Regions from separate parts of the Paracidovorax wautersii genome, predicted to be linked through region 2. Evidence: riboswitches for the same ligand, from Rfam matches in the RefSeq annotation. Region 2 holds a riboswitch; each other region holds the start of a gene.
The links. Region 2 has a riboswitch for cobalamin ahead of QE399_RS14960 (TonB-dependent receptor). Riboswitches for the same ligand answer to the same signal wherever they lie in the genome.
Positions count from the first base shown of each region.

Region 1: it holds a riboswitch for cobalamin, as region 2 does, so the genes downstream of both, cobW (cobalamin biosynthesis protein CobW) here and QE399_RS14960 (TonB-dependent receptor) in region 2, are expected to answer to the same signal.
Region 3: it holds a riboswitch for cobalamin, as region 2 does, so the genes downstream of both, QE399_RS12935 (TonB-dependent receptor domain-containing protein) here and QE399_RS14960 (TonB-dependent receptor) in region 2, are expected to answer to the same signal.

Region 1 covers NZ_JAVIZX010000001.1:2,489,724-2,496,812, forward strand. The annotation lists gene QE399_RS11265 (sensor domain-containing diguanylate cyclase) at 1-397, shown strand, start outside; gene QE399_RS11270 (multidrug effflux MFS transporter) at 427-1,659, opposite strand; cobalamin riboswitch at 1,954-2,246, shown strand; gene cobW (cobalamin biosynthesis protein CobW) at 2,443-3,492, shown strand; gene cobN (cobaltochelatase subunit CobN) at 4,289-7,089, shown strand, end outside.
Region 2 covers NZ_JAVIZX010000001.1:3,297,111-3,304,199, reverse strand. The annotation lists gene QE399_RS14960 (TonB-dependent receptor) at 1-2,120, opposite strand, end outside; cobalamin riboswitch at 2,199-2,448, opposite strand; gene QE399_RS14955 (TOBE domain-containing protein) at 2,591-2,806, opposite strand; gene QE399_RS14950 (ATP-binding cassette domain-containing protein) at 2,889-3,704, opposite strand; gene QE399_RS14945 (aliphatic sulfonate ABC transporter substrate-binding protein) at 3,709-4,665, opposite strand; gene ssuC (aliphatic sulfonate ABC transporter permease SsuC) at 4,828-5,700, opposite strand; gene QE399_RS14935 (VOC family protein) at 5,697-6,074, opposite strand; gene QE399_RS14930 (FMNH2-dependent alkanesulfonate monooxygenase) at 6,115-7,089, opposite strand, start outside.
Region 3 covers NZ_JAVIZX010000001.1:2,867,883-2,874,971, reverse strand. The annotation lists gene QE399_RS12950 (ABC transporter substrate-binding protein) at 1-503, opposite strand, end outside; gene QE399_RS12945 (bifunctional adenosylcobinamide kinase/adenosylcobinamide-phosphate guanylyltransferase) at 500-1,102, opposite strand; gene QE399_RS12940 (cobyrinic acid a,c-diamide synthase CobB) at 1,099-2,505, opposite strand; gene QE399_RS12935 (TonB-dependent receptor domain-containing protein) at 2,505-4,403, opposite strand; cobalamin riboswitch at 4,471-4,706, opposite strand; gene QE399_RS12930 (DUF904 domain-containing protein) at 4,906-5,136, shown strand; gene QE399_RS12925 (cell division protein ZapA) at 5,133-5,474, shown strand; RNA gene ssrS (6S RNA) at 5,525-5,704, shown strand; gene QE399_RS12920 (putative bifunctional diguanylate cyclase/phosphodiesterase) at 5,756-7,089, opposite strand, start outside.

The DNA.
Region 1 (7,089 bases), 810 kb from region 2:
GGTGGTGGTGATCGACATGAACGGGCTGAAGTCGATCAACGACGAAGCGGGCCACGCGGCGGGCGACGCGATGCTGCGGCGCGTGGGCGAGGTGCTGGCCAAGGCGGTCGATGCGCCGGCATGCGCGGCCCGGATCGGCGGGGACGAGTTCACGGTGGTGATGCCGGCCACCGACGAACGCGGCGCCCACAACATGATGGACCGCATCCTCTCTCTGCTGGAACTCAACAACCAGTTCTACCCCGGCCAGCCGTTGAGTCTTTCCATGGGCATGGCCTGCGCGGCGTCCGGCGAACAGATCGAGGCCGCCGTGGTCCGGGCCGACCAGGCCATGTACGCGGAGAAGGTACGCTACTACCAGTCCCGCGGCATAGACCGGCGCCAGCAGGGCGCCTGACCTCGGCCTGGTGCCTGCCGGCCGCGGCGCTAGCCTTGCGTGGTGGTGCGGCCGATGTCCGGCCAGCGGTGGTGCAGGTAGATCCAGGCCACCAGGCCGATGCACATCATCGCCAGCGAGGCGCAGGCCAGCAGCCGGGTGGAGTGCATCACCAGGGGAACGACCACGCCGGCCACTAGGCCGTTGGCCGTGGAGCCGACGAAGGCCTGCAGCGACGAAGCCATGCCGCGGCGCTCGGGGTACAGGTCCAGCACCAGCAGCGTCACCACCGGCACCATCAGCGCCCAGCCGAAGGAGAAGATGGCGATCGGAAACAGCGCCCACGACACGTGCGGCGTGAACAGCAGGTTGGCTGCCAGGTTCAGGACCGACATGGTGAACATGATGAGAAAGCCGTGCCGGATCTGCCGCTTGGGGGCGATGCGGCCCGCCAGCCGGCCGCTGAGCCAGGCACCGCCTATGATCCCGGAAATCGTCAGGATGAAGAGCCAGAAGAAATTCGAGGGCGACAGTCCCAGGTGTTCGCCCAGGAAGGCGGGCGCCGCCAGCACGTAGAGGAACATGCCGTTGAAGGGCACGCCGCTGGCCAGCGCCAGCAGCAGGAAGCGCGGGCTCGATCCCAGCTGCCAGTAGCCCTGCAGCAGGTGGCGGGCCTGGAAGGGCTGGCGGTGCTCGGCGTGCAGCGTTTCGGGTAGCAGGCGGAAGTTGGCCACGAACAGCAGCACGCCCACGCCGGTCAGGAACCAGAACACGCTGTGCCAGCCCAGGTGCACGAACAGCCAGCCGCCCACGATGGGCGCGATGGCCGGCGCCACGCCGAAGTAGATCGTCACCTGGCTCATGACCTGCTGGGCCTGGGCCGGCGGGAACATGTCGCGGATGACCGCGCGCGACACCACGATGCCCGCGCCCGCCGACAGCCCCTGCAGCGCCCGGAAGAACACCAGCTGCCCGATGCTGTTGGACAGCGCGCAGCCGGCCGAGGCGAGCGTGAATACCGCGATGCCCCACAGCACCACCGGGCGCCGGCCGAAGCTGTCCGACAGCGCCCCGTGGAACAGCGTCATGAAGGCGAAGCCGAACAGGTAGGCCGACAGCGTCTGCTGCATCTCCACCGGCGTCGCGCCCAGCGCGGCGGCAATGCCCGAGAAGGCCGGCAGGTAGGTGTCGATCGAGAACGGCCCGACCATGCCCAGTACGGCCAGCAGGACAGCGAGGGCCCAGCGCGGTGCGCGCCAGAGGTTGTGGGCGTCAGGATTCATCAGGGGACGGGGCCGTGCGGGCCGGCTTGGAGGCTTGGAAGGGGCCGCTGCATTATCCGGCAAGCCTGTGCACAGGGGCGGGCGGCCAGGACATGGCAACACCGATCCGGGAATCGCGCGGCCCGCAGCCGGAGATGCCTGCAAGGCGTCTGAGCGCCGCAAGTCCCCTGCCTTGCCAGCGCGGGCGACGCCGCGCGGCGTCGCTCCCGGATTTGTGTGAGTAGGCCCTCGGCGGCTATCCCGCATAATCCGCCGCAGGACGGAGGCAGGGCGTCCGGCACGAGGCCGGCACCCGCACCCGTCCGGTTCGAAGGTGCCCCACCGGCCGCAAGGCCCACGGGGTTCAACGGGAAGCAGGTGCGCACCGGGGCGGCAGGGCCTACCCCACGGGTGCTATTCCTGCGCTGCCCCCGCAACGGTCAGCGGACACAAGGACCCTCCGCGCACGCCCTTCTTTGTGGGGCGGCGCAGCCACTGCGCAGGCCGCCCTGCGTGGGAAGGCGAGGGCCCGGTCGCACCCTCCGGCATCGTGTCGGGCGGTGCGGCGGTCCGTGAGCCCGGATACCGGCCTTCGTACCGCTTCGGACGCTGCGGGAGTGCCTTGGTCCGGTCAGGTCGCTGCGCGCGCGGCGCGGCCCTTTCCTTTCCTCTGTGCACACACGCATGCATGCCGCGGACAGACACGCAGGCGACGCGAGCGCCACCTATGCATTCATGCATGCAAGTCGCACGCGCGCCGGCAGGCACGACACCGGAATGAAGAAAGAAAGGGCCGACACCACCATGCAAACGTCCAAGATTCCCGCCACCATCGTCACCGGCTTCCTGGGCAGCGGCAAGACCACGCTGCTGCGCCACATCCTGGACAACGCCGACGGCCGGCGCATCGCGGTCATCGTCAACGAGTTCGGCGAGCTGGGCATCGACGGCGAGATCCTCAAAGGCTGCGGCATCGGCTGCGACGACGAGGGCAACGAACGCGAAGGCGCTCTGTACGAGCTGGCCAACGGCTGCATGTGCTGCACCGTGCAGGAAGAGTTCTTCCCCGTGATGAAGCAGCTGGCCGAGCGCCGCGACCAGATCGACGCCGTGCTCATCGAGACCAGCGGCCTGGCCCTGCCCAAGCCGCTGGTGCAGGCCTTCCAGTGGCCGGAGATCGCCAACGTCTTCACCGTGGATGCCGTGGTCACCGTGGTGGACACGCCCGCCGCCGCCAGCGGCCAGTTCGCGGCCAACCCCGCGGCCGTGGACGAACTGCGCCGCGCCGATCCCAATCTGGACCACGAATCGCCGCTGCACGAGCTGTTCGAAGACCAGTTGTCGGCCGCCGACCTGGTGGTGCTCAACAAGACCGACCTGGTCGATGCCGCCGCGCTGGCTCAGGTGCAGGCGCTGGTGCGCGAGGAGATTCCGGCATCGGTGAAGGTGGTGCAGTCCGAACAGGGCCGCCTGCCGCTGGACGTGCTGCTGGGCCTGTCGAAGGCGGCCGAGGCCACCATCGACCAGCGCGTGAGCCACCACGACCATGACGAGGACCATGACCACGACGAGTTCGACGCCCACGTGATCGACCTGCCGGCCGTGGACCAGGCCCGCCTGCTGGCGGCGCTGCAGAAACTGGTGGCCGAGCAGACCATCCTGCGGGTGAAGGGTTTCGCGGAGATTCCGGGCAAGCCGATGCGCTGGCTGCTGCAGGGCGTGGGCCGGCGGTTCGACCACCACTTCGACCGCGCCTGGCGCGAGGGCGAGGCGCGGGGGACGCGGTTGGTGTTCATCGGGCAGGAGCTGGATGAGGGGGCGTTGCGGGCGGGGTTGGAGGGGGTGGGGGCTTGAATCTTTGAAATTGAAATTGGGTTTGGCGCTTATGTGGTGTGCGCTGGCAGCTATCGTTTTTGACAGGTGCTGTGGGGTTGTTTCCCGGTGCCGGGTCTCGGCCCGGCGGCCGAGGTTCTTTTCTTTGCTTCGCCAAAGAAAAGAACCCAAAAGAAAGGCGTCCCTGCTGCCCGTGTCCCCTTCGCTGCGCTACGGGGCAGCCTGCGATGCTCGCGCAGGCAGGGCCGCCGTGGAACTCACTGCGCTGCAGAGCAGCTCCGTTCGGACAGCCACGGCGAGTCAGTTCACGAGGCATGCGCGCTCCGACGCGCATGCGCCCTGCCTGCGCTCCGCTTCTCGGCACGGGCAGAAGGGAACCCGAACGCCCCACACGGGCCATCGCTGCGCTCGGCCCGGCAGTGGGAGGCCGAGCGCAGTGTTGGCCCGTGTGGACTCCCAACGCCCTTCTGTATGCGCCGAGGAGCACAGGGCGCGGGGCGGGCGGGTGTGCCGCAGGACACACCCGCTTCGTGATCTGACTCGCCGTGGCTGTCCGAGCGGAGCGCGCCAGCGCGCAGCGAGTTCCACGGCGCCGCCCCGTGACCGAGCACCGCAGGTTGCCCTGTTCGCCGCAGGCGAGCGGGGACGCAGACAGCAGGGTCGCCCTTTCTTTGCTTACTTTCTTTCGGCGAAGCGAAAGAAAGTGAGTGCGCCGCCGGGCGCATACCCCGGCCCCGGAAAGCAAACTTCCCAGAAAATCAAAAATGATAGCTGTATGCGCTTGTCCCATAAGCGCTAGACCCCAAAAACACTCCGAATGCACCTCCTCTCCACCCGCCCCGGCGGCTTCGTAGAAGACGACTCCATCGTCACCCGGCTCGACCAGACGCCGGGCGATATCGTCATCCTCAGCTCCGCCGACACCACCCTCGCCCTGCTCTCCGGCGCGTGCGAGGAGCTGGCGCGCACGGAGGAGGCCGGCTTTCCCTCCGTGCGCCTGGTCAACCTGCAGTACCTGCGCCAGCCCGCCTCGCTCGACCTCTACATCGACGAGGTACTGCAGCACGCCCGCGTGGTGATCGTGGACCACCTCGGCTCCGAATCCGTCTGGCCCTACGGCTTTCAGCAGATCGGTGCACTGGCGCGCAAGAACGGCCAGCGGCTGGCCATGTTCTCGGGCGATCTGCAGGAGGACCTGTCCCTGGTGGAGCGCAGCACGCTCGCGCCCTCGGTCTGCCACCTGCTGTGGCAGTACCTGCGCGCGGGCGGGGCGGCCAATGCGCTGCAGTTCGTGCGGGCCGTGGCCTTCCATGGGCTCGGCCATGGCGGCGCACCGCAGCCGCCGCGCAGCCTGCCGCAGGCCGCCGTGCATGTGCCGGCCGCCTTCGCACCCACCCATGCGGTGCCGGGCATCGACGACCTGCGCGCGGCCTGGGCGCCGGGCGCTCCGGTGGTGGCGCTGGTGTTCTACCGCTCGCACCTCATGGCGGCCAACACCGCCGCATTCGACGCGCTGGCGGTGACGCTGCGCGCCCAGGGCCTCAACCCACTGCCCGTGGCGCTCGATTCGCTCAAGGACCCGTTGTGCCTGGCCACCTTCCAGGCACTGTGCGCCGACCATGCCGTACAGCTGGTGCTCAACACCACGTCCTTCGCCGCGCTGAAGCACGAAGGTGCCGCCCTGGCCGGCGATGCGCCGGTGCTGCAGGTGATCGCCAGCGGCGGCAACCGCGAGGACTGGTGGGCCGACAGCCTGGGCCTGCGCCCGCGCGACATCGCCATGCAGATCGTGCTGCCCGAGATGGACGGCCGCATCGTCACGCGGGCCATCAGCTTCAAGGGCCTGTCGCACCGCAGCGCGGTGACGCAGGCGGACGTGGTGGCCTACCAACCCGAGCCGGACCGCGTCGCCTTCGTGGCCGAGCTGGCACGCCGCTGGTGCCGGCTGCGCAGCCTGCCGGCCGCCGAAAAGCGCCTGGCGCTGGTCCTGGCCAACTACCCGGGCAGCGAAGGGCGCATCGGCAGCGGCGTGGGGCTGGACACGCCGGCCTCGGTGGTCGGCATCCTGCAGCGCCTGCGCGCGGAGGGCTACGCGCTGGGGCCCGACGCCGCGCTGCCGGCCGATGGCGACGCCCTCATGCAGACGCTGCAGCAGGGCATCGCCAACGATCCGCGCCAGTGGCTGCTGCGTCCGGCCTGGCAGAGCTACGCGTTGGCGGACTACCGCGCACGGCTGGCGCAGCTGCCGGCCGGCATGGCCGACGCCATCGCCGCCCGCTGGGGGGCGCCGGAGGACGACCCGGCCGTGCGCCAGGGGCGCTTCATGATCGCCGGGCTGCGGCTGGGCCAGGTGTTCGTCGGCATCCAGCCCGCACGGGCGCTGGCCACGGCCGGGGCGCAGGACTACGCCAGCTACCACGACGCCGAACTGGTGCCGCCGCACAGCTACCTGGCGTTCTACTTCTGGCTGCGCGATGTGTTCGCCATCGACGCCGTCGTGCACGTGGGCAAGCACGGCAACCTCGAATGGCTGCCGGGCAAGAGCCTGGCGCTGTCGCAGGTGTGCTGGCCCGACGCCATCCTGGGCCCGCTGCCGCACCTGTACCCGTTCATCGTCAACGACCCGGGCGAGGGCGCGCAGGCCAAGCGCCGCAGCCAGGCCGTGATCATCGACCACCTGATGCCGCCGCTGACGCGCGCCGAGAACCACGGCCCCATGCAGGACCTGGAGCGGCTGGTGGACGAGTACTACGACGCCTTGCTGGTCGACGCGCGCCGGGCCGGGCTGCTGCGCCGCCAGATCCTGGACGCCGTGCGCCAGCAGCATCTGCTGGAGGAACTGGACCTGTGCGGTCCGACTGCAGGCAAGGGCGGCTGCGCGGCGGATGCAGTGCCGCCGCCGGACGACGATGCCATCCTGGCACGCATCGACGCCTATCTGTGCGAGCTGAAGGAGACGCAGATCCGCGACGGGCTGCACATCTTCGGCGCGTCGCCCACGGGCCGCCAGCGGCGCGACACCTTGCTGGCGCTGGCCCGCTACCCCGCCGGCGACGGCCAGGGGGCGCAGGCGGGTCTGCTGCAAGCCCTGGCGGCCGATCTGCTGCGGGGCACCGGCTTCGATCCGCTGCAGATCGACGATGCTGCCCGGCCCTGGGACGGCCCGCGCCCCGCAGCGCTGCAGGCCGTGAGTGCCGACCCCTGGCGCCACCACGGCGACACGCGCGAGCGGCTGGAGCTGCTCGCCCTGCGGGTGCTGGAATCCGCAGAGGATGCCGCCGGCTGGCCGCAGACGCAGGCCGTGCTGGGCCGCGTGCGGCACACGCTGGCGCCCGCGCTGGACGCCTGCGGCGGCCAGGAACTCACGCAGCTGCTGCGCGGCCTGCGCGGCTGCTTCGTGCCGCCGGGCCCGAGCGGTTCGCCCTCGCGCGGCCGGCCGGATGTGCTCCCCACGGGGCGCAACTTCTACACGCTGGATACGCGCGCCATTCCCACGCGCACGGCGTGGGAGCTGGGCCAGCAATCCGCGCGGCGCCTCGTCGAGCGCTACCTGCAGGAGCACGGCGACTACCCGCGCACGCTGGGCCTGTCGGTCTGGGGCACGGCCACCATGCGCAC
Region 2 (7,089 bases):
GTGCGGTTGCCCAGGTTGCGGCCGCGCAGGGTGAGCTGCACATCGCGCGCCACGTCCACGGCCAGCGCGGCGTCGAAGACGGTGTAGCCGTTCAGGCGCACGGTGTTGGCATCGCTGTGGAAGCGCTCGCCCACGTGGCGCACCGAGGCCGACACCTGCATGGGCACGCCCGCCATGAAGCGGTAGCCCACCCCGGCATTGGCGACCAGGCGCGGCGCGTTGGGCGGACGGTTGCCGGACAGCGAGGTGCCGTTGCCCAGGTTGTAGCCCTCATACCTCGCGCGGTTGAGCGCCAGGTTGCCCCACAGGCTCCACTGCGCATCCGGCCGCAGGGCCACGGATGCCTCGGCCCCGCGGGATTTCAGCGCCCCCGCCTGCGCGAGCTGCTGACCGCCCTGCGCGGCGTAGACGTTGCGCCGCTCGGTGTCGTAGAAGGCCAGCGTCCATTCGCCGCGCTGCTGCCAGAAGGCCTGCTTGACGCCCACCTCGGCGTTGCGGGTGCGCGTCAGGTCCAGCGGCTGCGTGGCGCCCAACAAAAAGATGTTGTTGGCCGCCACATCGGCCGCCGTGCCGTACTGGCCGTACAGCGTGGTGCCGGGTGCGGCTTCCCAGGTCAGGCCCACACGGCCGGTGGTGGGATTCCAGGTCTTCTCGTACGGGAAGCCCGTGCGCTGCACGCCCGCCGCGTTGGCGGACGACCGCTCCAGCGCGATGCGCTCCTGGCGCAGCCCGCCGATCAGCGCCACCGTGGGCGTGAGGCGCAGGCGGTCTTCCAGCGCCAGCACGGTGTTGCGGATGCGCGTGGTCTGCAGCTGCGTGGTCAGCAGGCCGTAGCGGCCGCGCTGCGGGTCCGCCAGGCTCACGCTGTCGCCCGGGAAGTTGGCCGCGCCGGGCCGGTCCAGGTCGAGGTCGCTGTACTCGAAGGCGGCCACCAGGCGGTTGTCCAGGCCTGCCACGCGCGCGTCCCATTGCCATTCGGTCTTGTTGCCCCAGCTGGTCTGGTCCTGCGCGACGTAGAAGCGCTCGCGGTCCACCAGGCCCGTGCCGGCGTTGAAGGCGGTGATCTCGTTGTTGAGCCACGTCCGGTCGGCCGTGTAGCGCCAGAACTGGGTGCGCAGCACGACGGCATCGCTGGCCTGCCATTCGCCGCCGGCGCGCAGCCAGGTCTCGCGCGCCTCGTTGCGGTTGTCCTGCACGTTGTAGTTGGTGCGCAGGGTGCGGCCATCGATGGCGACCGGCCCCAGGGCGCTGCCGTTGAAGCCGGAGGTGTAGGTGCCTGAGACGATGCCGCCCCGCGGCTGCACGCCCGGCGCGTTGGCCGACACCAGGGGCGTGCCCCAGTAGCTGCTGCCGTCGTCGCGCTTGGCCTCGCCCGCGATGAAGAGCTTGACGCCCGGCGCCGCGCGCCAGTCCAGCCCGCCCGACACGTGCCGGTTGCGCTGCCAGGTGTCGTCCACGAAGCCGTCGCTGTTGGACGCGCTCGCGTCGATGCGGTAATCCAGATCTTGCCAGGCGGTGGTGCCGCCCGAGCCGACCGACAGGCGCCGCTCGCCGAACGAGCCCACGGCCGTGTTCACTTCGGTGCGCACCGGCCCGCGGTGCGGCGCCTTGGTGACGAAGTTGACCGCGCCGCCGGTGGCGCCCTCGCCCGACATGAGCGAGGCCGCGCCCTTGAGGAATTCCACGCGCTCCAGATTGGCCGTGTCCATCACGCGCGAGGTCATGTTGGGCGGGCCGATCTTGATGCCGTTGTACAGCGTGTTGATCTGGCTGTTGGCAAAGCCGCGCATCGAGAAGGCGCTGGGCTCGGCCGGAAAGTCCCCCGCCGTCACGCCGACGGCGGCCTGCGCAGCCTCGGTCACCGTGCGCAGGCCGCGTTCGGCCAGCACCTCGGCCGGCACCACGTCGATGGACGCGGGCGTCTCGCGCACCGTGAGGCCCAGGCGCGATGCGCTGTCGGCCGACTGGTCGAGCGGCGTGGTGGGCGCCGGCGGAGCCGCCCCGGTCACGACGACCGTGGGCAGGGTTTGCGCAGCGGCAGGAAAGGCGGCGGCCAGGGCGAACGCAAGGGGCGCGGGCCAGGCAGGCACGCGCAGCGGCGGAAAGCAGGATGGAATCATCGGATCCACTCAATCACGAAAGTCGCCCGCACCGGCCTCCCCGCCGGCGTATGGGCACACGACGCCCGCGCTGTGTGCGCTGGCGCCACCTCGTTGGCCGGTATCCGGGCTGACGGAACGCCCTCCAAAGCCTTCCCAGGCACCTTGGCAGGCGCCCAGTGGCGTGTGGATGGAGGTGGGCCGCACCAGGGCGACCCGTCCGCTGACCGTTGCGGGGGCAGCGCAGGCTGGGCCTTGCGAACGCGTGCGCGTCCGAGGGCCTTCCTGCTTCCCGTTGAACTGCGGCGGGACGAATGCCGCCGCGAGCACCAACGCTGCCATTCTATGCGCATTAACGCAACGCACTTGCGATAACTAGCGGAATAAAAAAAGGCGGCCCGCGGGCCGCCTTTGGTCGATTACTACATTTTTTATAGCTACATGCGCTTTATCCAAAAGCGCTACAGGCCTTTTTGATCTGAAACCACCGCTCAGAGCTTGGCGATCGACACCTCGGTGGACTTCACCAGCGCCACGACGTCGGAGCCGACGTCCAGGCCCAGTTCGTCCACCGACCGGGTGGTGATGACGGACGTGACGATGCCCCAGGGCGTCTCGACGTCCACTTCGGACACGACGTCGCCGCGGACGATCTCGCGCACCTTGCCCTTGAACTGGTTGCGCACGTTGATGGCTTGGATGGACATGGTTTAACTCCTTTGGAAGTCCGTGGATGGGATGGCAGAAACGGGAAGGGATGGAGCGGGTCGTTCAACAAACAAGGACGGCTCAGACCGCCCAGCGCAGTCCGTGCGCGGGCACGCCGGGCCAGCCGGCGCCGGGTGGCGGCGCGGCATCGGCCGAGGGCTTTTGCAGCACGCGGTCGAGGATGCGTTTTTCGATGGCGGCAAATGCGGCATCGCCCTGCGAGCGCGGGCGGGCCAGCGCGATGCGTTCGTCCAGTGCGATGCGGCCGTCCTCGATGAGGATCACGCGGTCGGCCAAGGCCACCGCCTCCTGCACGTCGTGGGTGACGAGCAAGGCCGTGAAGCGGTGGCGCTGCCACAGGCCTTCGATCAGGCGGTGCATCTCGATGCGGGTGAGCGCGTCGAGCGCGCCCAGGGGCTCGTCCAGCAGCAGCAGGCGCGGCTGGTGCACCAGGGCGCGCGCCAGGGCCACGCGCTGGCGCTGGCCGCCGGACAGGCGCGCCGGCCACTCGTTCTCGCGGTCGGCCAGGCCGACCTGGGCCAGCACCTCGCGGCCGCGTTCGCGCTGCGCCTTGGGCAGGCCCAGCGTCACGTTGTCGAGCACGCGGCGCCAGGGCAGCAGGCGCGCCTCCTGGAACATGATGCGCGTGTCGCCGTGCAAACCGTGGACGGCCTGGCCGTCGGTGTAGAGCGCGCCGCTGCTCGCCTCTTCCAGGCCGGCGACCAGGCGCAGCAAGGTGCTCTTGCCGCAGCCGCTGCGGCCGACGATGGCGATGAACTCGCCGTGCTCCACGGTGAGCTGCGTGTTGCGCAGCACGTCGCGCGCGCCGTAGCGCTTGTGCAGGCCGCGCGCTTCCAGGCGCACGCCGCCGGCTTCAGGGGCAGTGGTGGTACCCATGGCGTCATGCCCCCGTTTTGAACAAGGGCACATCCACGGCGTTCACCTTGCGCGGCAGCAGCTTCTCAGCCAGGAAGGCATCGGCGATCTTCTGCTGCTCGCCCAGGTTGTCCTGCAGCACCGGACGCACGGCATAGCTGCGGCGGCCATTGGCCTGCTCGATGGTGGCAGCGTCCAGGCCCCACACGGGAGCCAGGAGCGCTGCCGCGTCCTTGGGGTGCTGCTTGACCCACTTGCCGGTCTTTTCCAGCTCGGCGTAGACCACCCGCAGCACGTCGGCCCGCGCGTTGGCGAACTTGCTGCTGGCCAGGTAATAGCGCTGGTACGACGCCAGGCCCGTGCCGTCCGCCAGCACGCGGGCACCCGACTGGCGCTGCGCGGCCGAGAGGAACGGATCCCACACCACCCAGGCGTCGATGGCGCCCTTCTCGAACGCCGCGCGGCCATCGGCGGGCGTGAGGTAGGCCGATTGCACATCGGCCAGCGACAGCCCGGCCTTCTCCAGCGCAGCGATGAGCAGGTAATGCGCGCCGGCCGCCTTGGCAAACCCGACCTTCTTGCCCTTCAGATCGGACACGCTCCTGAGCGGCGAATCCGCCTTCACCAGAATGGCCTGGGCCGTGGGCGACGGCGCCTCCTGCGCCACGAAGGTGAGCTGCGCGCCGGCGGCCTGCGCGAACACCGGCACGGTGTCGGCCACGTCGGCGCTGAAGTCCAGGTTGTCGAGGTTGAGCGCCTCCAGTAGCGGCAGCCCGCTGGTGAACTCATGCCAAGTGGGTTTGACGCCCAGCGGTGCCAGCTGCTTTTCCAGCGTGCCCTGGATCTTGAGCACCGCGATCAGCGTGGACGACTTCTGGTAGCCGATGCGAACGGTGGAAGCAGCAGGCTGTGCGGCAGCGATGCCTGTCGCAGCCATGCCAATGGCGGCCAGCGCGGTACGACGATTCAAATGCAAGGTCATATCAGGTCCTGTATTCAGGTCAATGCGTTCAAAAACCGGCGCGGCCCAATGCCAGCGGACGCCGTGGAACTGGCTTCGCCAGGCCACCGGCGTCGTCCCCCTTCCCGACTCGCGCAGCGAGTCGAGAGAAGGGGGAAGGCGCGCAGCGCCTCAGGGGGTAGCTCACTGGTATCCGGGATGCCACCGCAGCCACCAGTGTTCGAGCGCCCGGGCGAACACGTCGGCCAGCTTGCCCAGCAGCGCATACAGCAGGATCCCGACGAGCACGATGTCGGTCTGCAAAAATTCCCGCGCGTTCATGGTCAGGTAGCCGATGCCCGATTGCGCCGAAATGGTCTCGGCCACGATCAGGATCACCCACATCAGGCCCAGCGAGAAACGCAGCCCCACCAGAATGGACGACAGCGCGCCGGGCAGGATGATGTCCCGGTACAGCTGCCAGCGGCCCAGACCATAGGTGCGCCCCATCTCGATCAGCTGCGGGTCGACGTTGCGGATGCCGTGGAAGGTGTTCAGGTAGATGGGAAAGAACACCGACACGCTGATGAGGAACAGCTTGGCCGACTCGTCGATGCCGAACCACAGGATGACCAGCGGAATCAGCGCCAGCGCCGGGATGTTGCGCACCATCTGGATGGTGGAGTCGAGCAGCGTCTCGGCGATGCGCAGCGATCCGGTCAGCAGCCCCAGCACCAGGCCCAGCCCGCCCCCGATGGCCAGCCCCGCCAGCGCGCGGCCGGCGCTCACCTTCACATGGGTCCACAGCTCGCCGGATTCCGTCAGCGTCCAGGCGGCCTTCACCACGTCCAGCGGCGCGGGCAGCACGCGCGTGGACAGCCAGCCCAGCGACGAAGCCACCTGCCACAGGGCGATCAGCGCCACCGGCACCAGCCAGGGCAGCAGGCGACGCCCCACGGCGGCCAGCCCCTGCCACGCGGCAACGCCGAGCGCGCCGCTGGCAGGGCCGTCCGGCGACTCGGGCACGGGGGAAACCTGCAACTCGCGCACGGTCCCCGCGGAAGTGCTGGCGGTCATACGGGCAGCTCCTGCTCGGTATCGGCCTCGAGGAACTCCAGCTGGTTGCCCGCCGGATCCTTGACGTAGAAGCGCAGGTAGCCGGGCAGCGCGCGGTTTTCCACCAGCGGCAGTTCGGCCTGCAACAGGCGGCCGCGCAGCTCGGGCAGGTTGTCCACCTCGAAAGCCAGGTGCGAGGCCGCGGGCGCGGGCGCCCAGCGCTCCGTGGGCACCAGTTCGATGCGCTGCGGGCCGGCCGCGAAGTGCAGCGCCGGTCCCGTCGCCGCATGGCGCAGTTCGGTCAGGCCCAGCAGCTGGGCGTAGAAGGTGCGGATCTGCCCTTCCGCGCCGGCCGGGAAAGCCAGTTGCACATGGTTGATGGAGTGGATGGCCATGGGTGCGTTCTTTCCTTGTTCGTTGAGGCGTTGCCGCCGTTCAGCTCTGGGCCGCGCGCGGCACGTACTGGTTGCCCACGGTCTCGCCGAAGGGCCCGAGGGCGTGGCCGCCGGTGAGCCGTTCCTGCACGCGCAGCGGCAGCAGGGGGAACACCAGCTCGGCGAAGCGGTACGCCTCTTCCAGGTGCGGGTAACCCGAAAGCACGAAGGTGTCGATGCCCAGGGCCGCGTACTCCTCGATGCGTGCCGCCACCGTCTGCGGATCGCCCACCAGGGCCGTGCCCGCGCCGCCGCGCACCAGGCCCACGCCGGCCCACAGGTTGGGGCTGATTTCCAGATCGGCGCGGGAGCGTCCAATCGCCGACGGGCCGCCCCTAGGCGATTGAGCCCCCTCGGGGGGCAGCGAAGACGCGCCAGCGTCGAGCGTGGGAGCCTTGTTTCTCGCCCTTGCGTGCAGCGCGGCCATGCGGCGCTGGCCTTCGGAGTCCATGCGTGCGAAGACGGCCTGCGCCTGCACGACCGTCTCGTCCTTCACGCGGCTGATCAAGTCTTCGGCGGCGGCCCAGGCTGCCGCATCGGTCTCGCGCACGATGACATGCAGGCGGATGCCGAACTTCACCGTGCGGCCATGGCGGGCCGCCTTCTCGCGCACGTCGGCGACTTTCTTGGCCACTTCGGCGGGGGGCTCGCCCCAGGTCAGATAGGCATCGACCTGCTCGGCCGCCAGATCGTGCGCGGCGGCCGACGAGCCACCGAAGTACACAGGGGGATAGGGCTTCTGCAGCGGCGGAAACAGCTGCTTGGCGCCCTTCACGCTGAGATGCTTGCCTTCGTAATCGAAGGTGCCGCCGTCATGGCTGCGCGCCAGGATCTCGCGCCATATGCGGATGAACTCGGCCGATTGCTCGTAGCGCGCGGCGTGGTCCAGGAACACCCCGTCGCCTTCCAGCTCGGTCTGGTCGCCGCCGGTCACCAGGTTGATGAGCAGGCGCCCGCCGCTGAGGCGGTCGAAGCT
Region 3 (7,089 bases), 430 kb from region 2:
CCGGCGTCGATCACGCGCCACAGCCGCTCGGCGCCCTCCTGCGGCGGCACGGCCAGCATCGCGCCCAGCGTGGTCAGCACCTGGCGCACGTCGGCATGGGTCTTGGGCTCGAGCGCGACGACCTTCACGCCGAGCGCCTCCAGCCGGTCGCTGGCGCGGGTGCTGGCGGACAGCAGCACCACATCGGGCCGCAGCGCGACGATGGCCTCGACATTCGGATCGATGCCACCGCCCATCTGCGGCAGCCGCTGCACCGCCGCCGGCCAGTTGGAATAGCGGTCCACGCCGACCAGGCGATGGCATTGGCCCAGCTCGCACACGCTCTCCGTCAGCGAGGGCAGCAGGCTGACGATGCGCTCGGGCGGGCGGTCGAAATGCACGCGGCGGCCGCGGCCATCGGTCACGTCGATCGCCTGCGCGGCGGCCGCACCGGCGGTGGCACAGGCCAGGGCGCACAGCACGCCGGCCATCCAGCGGCGCACCACGGCGGGAGAGCGGTTCATGGCGCCTCGTCCTTCAGCGTCAGCGGCAGGCCTGCTGCCACCAGCGTCACGCGCGCGCAGGCCGCGGCCGCGCGCTGGTTGAGCACGCCCAGCGCATCCACGAAGGCGCGCACCTCGCGGCCCATAGGAATCACGCCCAGGCCGATCTCGTTGCCCACCAGCACCACCGGGCCGGGCGCGGCCTGAACCGCTTCCAAAAAGAGAGCGCACTGCGCTTTCCAGTCAAGGGCTAGAGGCCTATTTGGCTTGGATTCGGATGATTCCATCGGCATGAGCCAGTTGGTGAGCCACAGCGTCAGGCAGTCCACCACGATCAGCGTGTCGGCGCGGCTGTGCCGGGCCAGGGCGGCGGCAAGGTCGCGCGGCTCCTCCAGCGTGGCCAGGCCGGGCACGCGTTCGGCGCGTTCGCGCTGGTGGCGCTCGATGCGCGCGCGCATCTCGTCGTCCCAGGGCTGGCCGGTGGCGACCAGCAGCGCCCGGTGCTGCGGCGAGGCCTGCAGCCACTGGCGTGCCAGCAGTTCGGCGCGGCGCGACTTGCCGCTCTTTTGCCCGCCCAGGATCAGCTCGCTACGGGCGATGGGGCGCAACGCATGGCTCATGCCCCGCCCTCCCCGCCCAGCAGCAGCGCCGTGGCCTGCGGGCTGGACGCGAACCACGCATGGAAATAGCTGGCATGCACGCTGCCGCGCCGGTACAGCGCCTCGCCCACGGCGGGCTCGGGCGCCTGGCCGGGGCGCGCCGTGCAGGTGCGCACCGGGGCTGCGCTGTCGCAGGTCGAATAGTGAAAAGTGTGCCCGCGCAGCACGTGGCCGCCCAGGTCCAGTTGCTGCGGCCCCAGCGCGGCCAGGCGGCGCTGCATGCGCACGTGGCCCGGCAGCAGGCCCCACAGGGGCTTGTGCTGGCCGTCGGCCAGCGTGATCGACTCCATCAGCGCCATCATGCCGCCGCACTCGGCCCACAGCGGCCGGCCTGCGGCCACATGGGCGTGCAGCGCATCGCGCATGCCGGTGTTGGCGGCCAGCGTGTCGGCATGCAGCTCGGGGTAGCCGCCGGGCAGCCACACGGCGTCGCAAGGGGGCAGCGCCGTATCGCGCAGCGGCGAAAAGCGCACCACCTCGGCCCCCAGCGCGGCCAGGGTGTCCAGGTTGGCCTGGTAGACGAAGCAGAAGGCCTCGTCCCCGCCCACGGCGACGCGGCGCCCCTGCAGCAGCCGCGGTTGCGCTGCGCCGGGCGGCTCGGTGGGCGCAGCAAAGTCTACGGACCAGCGCTGCCCCAGCGCAGCCAGGTCCATCTGGCCCAGCGGCGTGTTCAGCAGCGCATCGGCCGCGGCGTCCAGGCGCTCCAGGCTGTCGTGCAGCTCGTGGGCGGCCACCAGCCCCAGGTGGCGTTCGGGCAGCAGTGCGCCGGGGGAGCGCAGCGGGCCGGCCGCTGTGGCGGAACCCGCCTGCGGCACCACGCGGGGCAAGGCGCCCAGCCAGTCCTGCGCATCGCCCAGGCCACTGCGCAGCAGGTCGATGTGGCGCTCCGTGGCCACGCGGTTGGCCAGCACGCCCGCCCAGGGCAGGCCCGGCCGGTAGTGCTTGAGGCCGTGCACGATGGCGGCCAGTGTGCCCCCCATGGCGGAGGCATCGATCACCGCCAGCACGGGAATGCCAAAGCGCTGGGCCAGGTCGGCCACGCTGCGCTCGCCGTCGAACAGGCCCATCACCCCTTCGATCAGCACCAAGTCGGATGCCTGCGCTGCGGCATGCAGGCGGCGCGCGCAGTCGTCCTCGCCGGTCATCCACAGGTCGAGCTGGTGCACCGGCCGGCCGCTGGCCAGGGCGTGCCAGTGGGGGTCGAGGAAATCCGGCCCGCACTTGAACACCTGTACCCGCCGGCCCTGGCGCGCATGCAGGCGCGCCAGCGCGGCGGTGACCGTGGTCTTGCCCTGTCCGGAGGCTGGCGCCGCCACCACCAGGGCCGGGCAGCGGGCGCTGCCGGCGTGGGAGCCCGGCGCCATCACTGCGGCGCCCACGCCAGCCCCACGTAGAACGTGCGGCCGGGCGTGGCGTAGGTGTCAGCCAGCTGATAGGCCTTGTCTGCGAGGTTGTCTAGCCGGGCCTGCAGGCGCAGGTCACGGCCCAGCGTGCGGCTGGCCGACAGGTTGAGCACGGTGTAGCCGCCCAGGCGCCTGGTGTTGGCCGCGTTGTCGAAGCGGCGGCCGGTGGCCTGCGCTTCGGCGCCCAGCGTCCAGCCGGCCACGTCGGTGTCGGCGCCCAGCACGGCGTGGCGCTTGGCGCGGCGTGCCAGCAGCTTGCCGGTGGCCTCGTCACGCGGGTTCTGGAAGTCGACCGAGCCGCGCAGGCGCACCGCTGCGCCGAGGCGGTAGGCCCCGGCCAGCGTCACGCCCTCGTAGCGCGCCCGGCCCACGTTGGCGTAGCAGCCGCCGAAGGGCCCGTCATTACCCGCGCAGGCACCCGTGCCGCCCGTCCAGTTGATGAGATTGCGCACGCGGTTGCGGTAGGCCGTGGCCGAGAAGCTGTCGCCACCGCGCGCCCAGCGCAGGCCCAGCTCGGCATTGCGGCCCTCCTGCGGGCGCAGGCTGCCCTCGCCGTACATGCTGAAGCGCTGGTACAGCGTGGGCGCGCGGAAAGCGGTGCCCACGGACGCGGTGGCCCGCCACTGTGGCGCGAACTCGTATCCGTACCCGGCGCTGCCGGTGCTCTTGCCGCCGAACTCGCTGTCGCGGTCATGGCGGGCGTTGAGCTGAACGGTGTGAGCGCCATGGCGCAGGCCGTAGCCCAGGGCCAGGGCGTCCTGGTGGCGCTCGCGCTCGTTGCCTTCGATGCTGGTGTTGGTCAATTGGTCCTCGCGCCGCTCCAGCGACGCCGTCAGTTGCTGGCCCGCGCCCAGCGCCCACTGGTTCTGGAACAGGTAATTGCGCAGCACCGTCCGCGTGTCGTACACGGAGGGGCGCGTGCGGTAGTCGCTGCGGGATTCGCTGGCCGTCATCAAAGTACTGTAGCGCTCGCTCCAGCGTGCCTGCCAGTTCAGGCCCACCGCCTGCAGCCGGTTGCGGCTGCGGTCGTCGGCCGTGCGGCTGGTGCTGTCGTACCCACTATGCGTGTCGGCGTACAGCAGCGTAGCGTCCAGCCGCTGGCCGGGCGCCACCTGCCAACCCAGGCGGCCGCTGCCCGCCATGCGGCGATAGCCGTCCTTGTCGGGGTTGGCGGTGGCCGTGGTGCGCGAGTTGAAGCCCTCGCTGTCCACATGGCTCAGACCCAGCGCATAGTCCCATGCGCCCGCGCCGCCGCTGACGCCCGCCGAGGCGCGGTATGTGCTCTGGCTGCCGGCGCCTACGCTGGCGTAAGGGCGCACGCCCGCTTCCCCTTTGCGGGTGAACACCTGGATCACGCCCCCGATGGCGTCCGACCCGTACACCGCGCCGGCCGGGCCACGCAGGACCTCGATGCGGTCGATGGCATCCAGCGGCAGGGCCTCCCACGGCGCGCCGCCCGAGCCGCTCTGGGTATCGAGGCGGATGCCGTCCACATAGACCGCGGTGAACTCATTGTTGGCGCCGCGCAGGTACACGCTGGTCGTGGAGCCGGGTCCGCCGTTGCGCACCAGTTCGACGCCCGGCAGGCGGCCGAGCACATCTTCCAGCGCCGCCGCGCCGCTGCGGTCCAGCGCTTCGCGGTCGACCACCGAGACATCGGCGACCAGGTCGGACAGCGGCTGCGCCGTGCGGGTGGCGGTCACCACCGTGTCAGGCATCGAAGCCACATCGGAAGAAGGGATCTGGTCCGCGGCAAGGGCGGACAGGGAACACAGGCAGGCAGTGGCGAGGGCCACGGCGCGTGGGCGGGCACCGGGGGCCGCGCGCACGCTCGAGAGGGTCGAGAACATGGTGGTCATTGCGTGAAATACCCGCGCCGGCCTCCCCGCCGGCAATGGGCTGACAGGCCACGGCATCCATCGACGCCACGACCCCCTGGTGTTGGCCGGTATCCGGGCTGGCAGAACACCCTTTCGTCGCCTTCCCAGCGCCTGTTCACGGCACCAGTGGCTTGAGAAGAAAGAGAGGGCCCGAAGACCCGTCTGCTGACCGTTGCGGGGGCAGCGCAGGCACAGCGCAAACCCGTAGGGCGCGCCTCCCTGCTTCCCGTTGAACTGCGGCATGCGAACCATGCAGCGAGCACCAACGGCGCGATTCTAGGCGACGCTGAACAAGCCCCGCGATGCGGCGCGCTCTGCCGGGGACCGCTGCAAGGCGCAGACCCACCGCCCTAGCCGCAGCGATGGCGAAGATGTGCCACGCGGCAGACCGCCCGCAGCAGAGAAGCGCAGCGCGCGGCGGACCCGGCTCAGCGTCGCCTGGATGACCGTTCGGCGGACGAACCCTACAATCGCCCGCTGTATGGCCCCAACGTCTTCCATCGACCAGATCGCCGAGCGCGTCGAACGCCTGCTCCTGCGCCACGCCGAGTTGCAGCGTACCAATGCGCTGCTGTCGCAGCAGGTCACGGCACTCACCCAGGAGCGCGATTCCCTTAAGTCGCGGCTGCAGGCCGCCCGGGCCCGCGTGAACGCGCTGCTCGACCGTCTGCCCGTCTCGCCGGAAACGCCCGGCGCCAAGGAGGGCGAATGAAGCAGATCGAGGTTCAGATCATGCAGCAGAGCTATCTGCTGGCCTGCCCGGAGGGCCACGAGGAGCGGTTGCTCCAGGCCGTCGAGCGCGTGGATTCGGCCATGACGCGCATCCGCGACGCCGGCAAGGTGCGCGCCCGCGAGCGCATCGCCGTGCTGGCCGCGCTCAACCTGGCCTTCGACATCGCCGACCGGGAGCAGCAGCCCGCCTTGCAGCAGCCACAGCCGCCCGCACCACCCACCGGTGCGGCCCCGCCGCAGCCCGAAGACGACCAGCGCATGGCGTCGTTGCTCCAGCGCCTGGACGAGGCGCTGGGCGACGATGGCCGCCTTCTCTGACGGGTCTTCCCCCGGCGCGTCGACGCGCGCCGCAGGCGGGCCTACAATGGAGGCGTCTGCGGTGCTGCCGGGCTTTATATTTCCTTGAACCAATGCTCAACGAGCATGGGCCTGGTACATCGCCCGGTGAGCGTGATCATCTCGCGTCAGATGAACCCAACGCCTGGCTGCCCTCGCCCACCTGAACCCCCGGTTCAGGATGACGGCCCGGTGGCATTCGCAGACACCTCTTCCCCCTGAATCCGCCCCCACGCGCCCGTAGCGCGGCAGCGTATTCTTCATCACGCCGACGGCGTCGGTGACGGCGGCTCCCACGAGTACGCCTTGCGCTCTGCCAGCAGCGTGCGCAAAGCGCCCGCCGGCAGGCCCGGCGCACACAAGAAGCCCTGGAAATACTGGCACTCCATGTGCGCAAGCGCCACGCGCTGCGCCTCGGTCTCCACCCCTTCGGCGACCACTTCGATATGCAGGGCACGGCCCATGCTCGTGATCGCCGTCACGATGGCACGGTCCCCATCGTCCTCGGGGAGCCCGCGCACGAAGGACTGGTCGATCTTCAGCTTGTGGATGGTCAGCTTCTTCAGATACGCCAGGCTGGAATAGCCGGTACCGAAGTCGTCGATGGCCAGCCCCACCCCCAACGCCGAAAGGACCGACAGCCGCTGCTCGGTCTCCTGCCCGTCCTGCAGCAGGATGGTCTCGGTCAGTTCCAGTTCGAGCAGGCTGGCGGGCAGGCCGTGCCGGCTGAGCAGCTGGGTGAGGTGCTCCACGAAGCCGGGCTGGCGGAATTCGAGCGCCGACACGTTCACCGCGACCACCACCGGCGTTCCGGCCCGCAACCACGCCGCGGCCTCCTGGACGGCCTGCTCCATCACCCAAGCGCCCAGCGCCACGATGTAGCCGGACTCCTCCGCCAGCGGGATGAACTCTGCGGGAGACACCGCCCCCATCTCGGGATGGGTCCAGCGCAACAGCGCCTCGGCGCCCACGATGCGGCCGGACGCCATGGCGACCTGCGGCTGGTAGTGCACGGCCATCTGGCCGAGCCCCACCGCCTGCCGCATCGCATGTTCCATCTGCATGCGCGACAGCAGGTTGGCGTTCATCTTCGGCTGGTAGAAGCCATAGCTGCCCCGGCCTCGCTCCTTCACGCCGTACATGGCGGTGTCGGCCTGCTTGACCAGATCGTCCAGCGTCGCGCCGTCCTGCGGGTACAGCGACACGCCGATGCTGCACTGGATGGAAAACCCCATGCCATCCAGCGCGAACGGGCGCAGCATGTCGTCCAGGATGCGCTGCGCCACGGCGGCCGCAATGCTCTCGTCGCCCCCGTGGAGGTAGATGACGAATTCGTCGCCCCCCAGCCGGCACAGCAGGTCCGTCTGCCGCAGGCAGGCCTGGAGCCGCTGCGCTACCAGGCGCAGCACGCGGTCGCCGAACGGATGCCCCAGGGAATCGTTGATGTTCTTGAAGCGGTCGAGGTCCAGGAAGAGGATGGCGAAACCTGTTCCCCGCTCGCGGGCGGCCGCCTCGATCGCGGCATCGACGCGGCGGGCGAGCAGCACCCGGTTGGGCAGCCCCGTCAGCAGGTCGCTGTAGGCCAGCTCCTCGATCC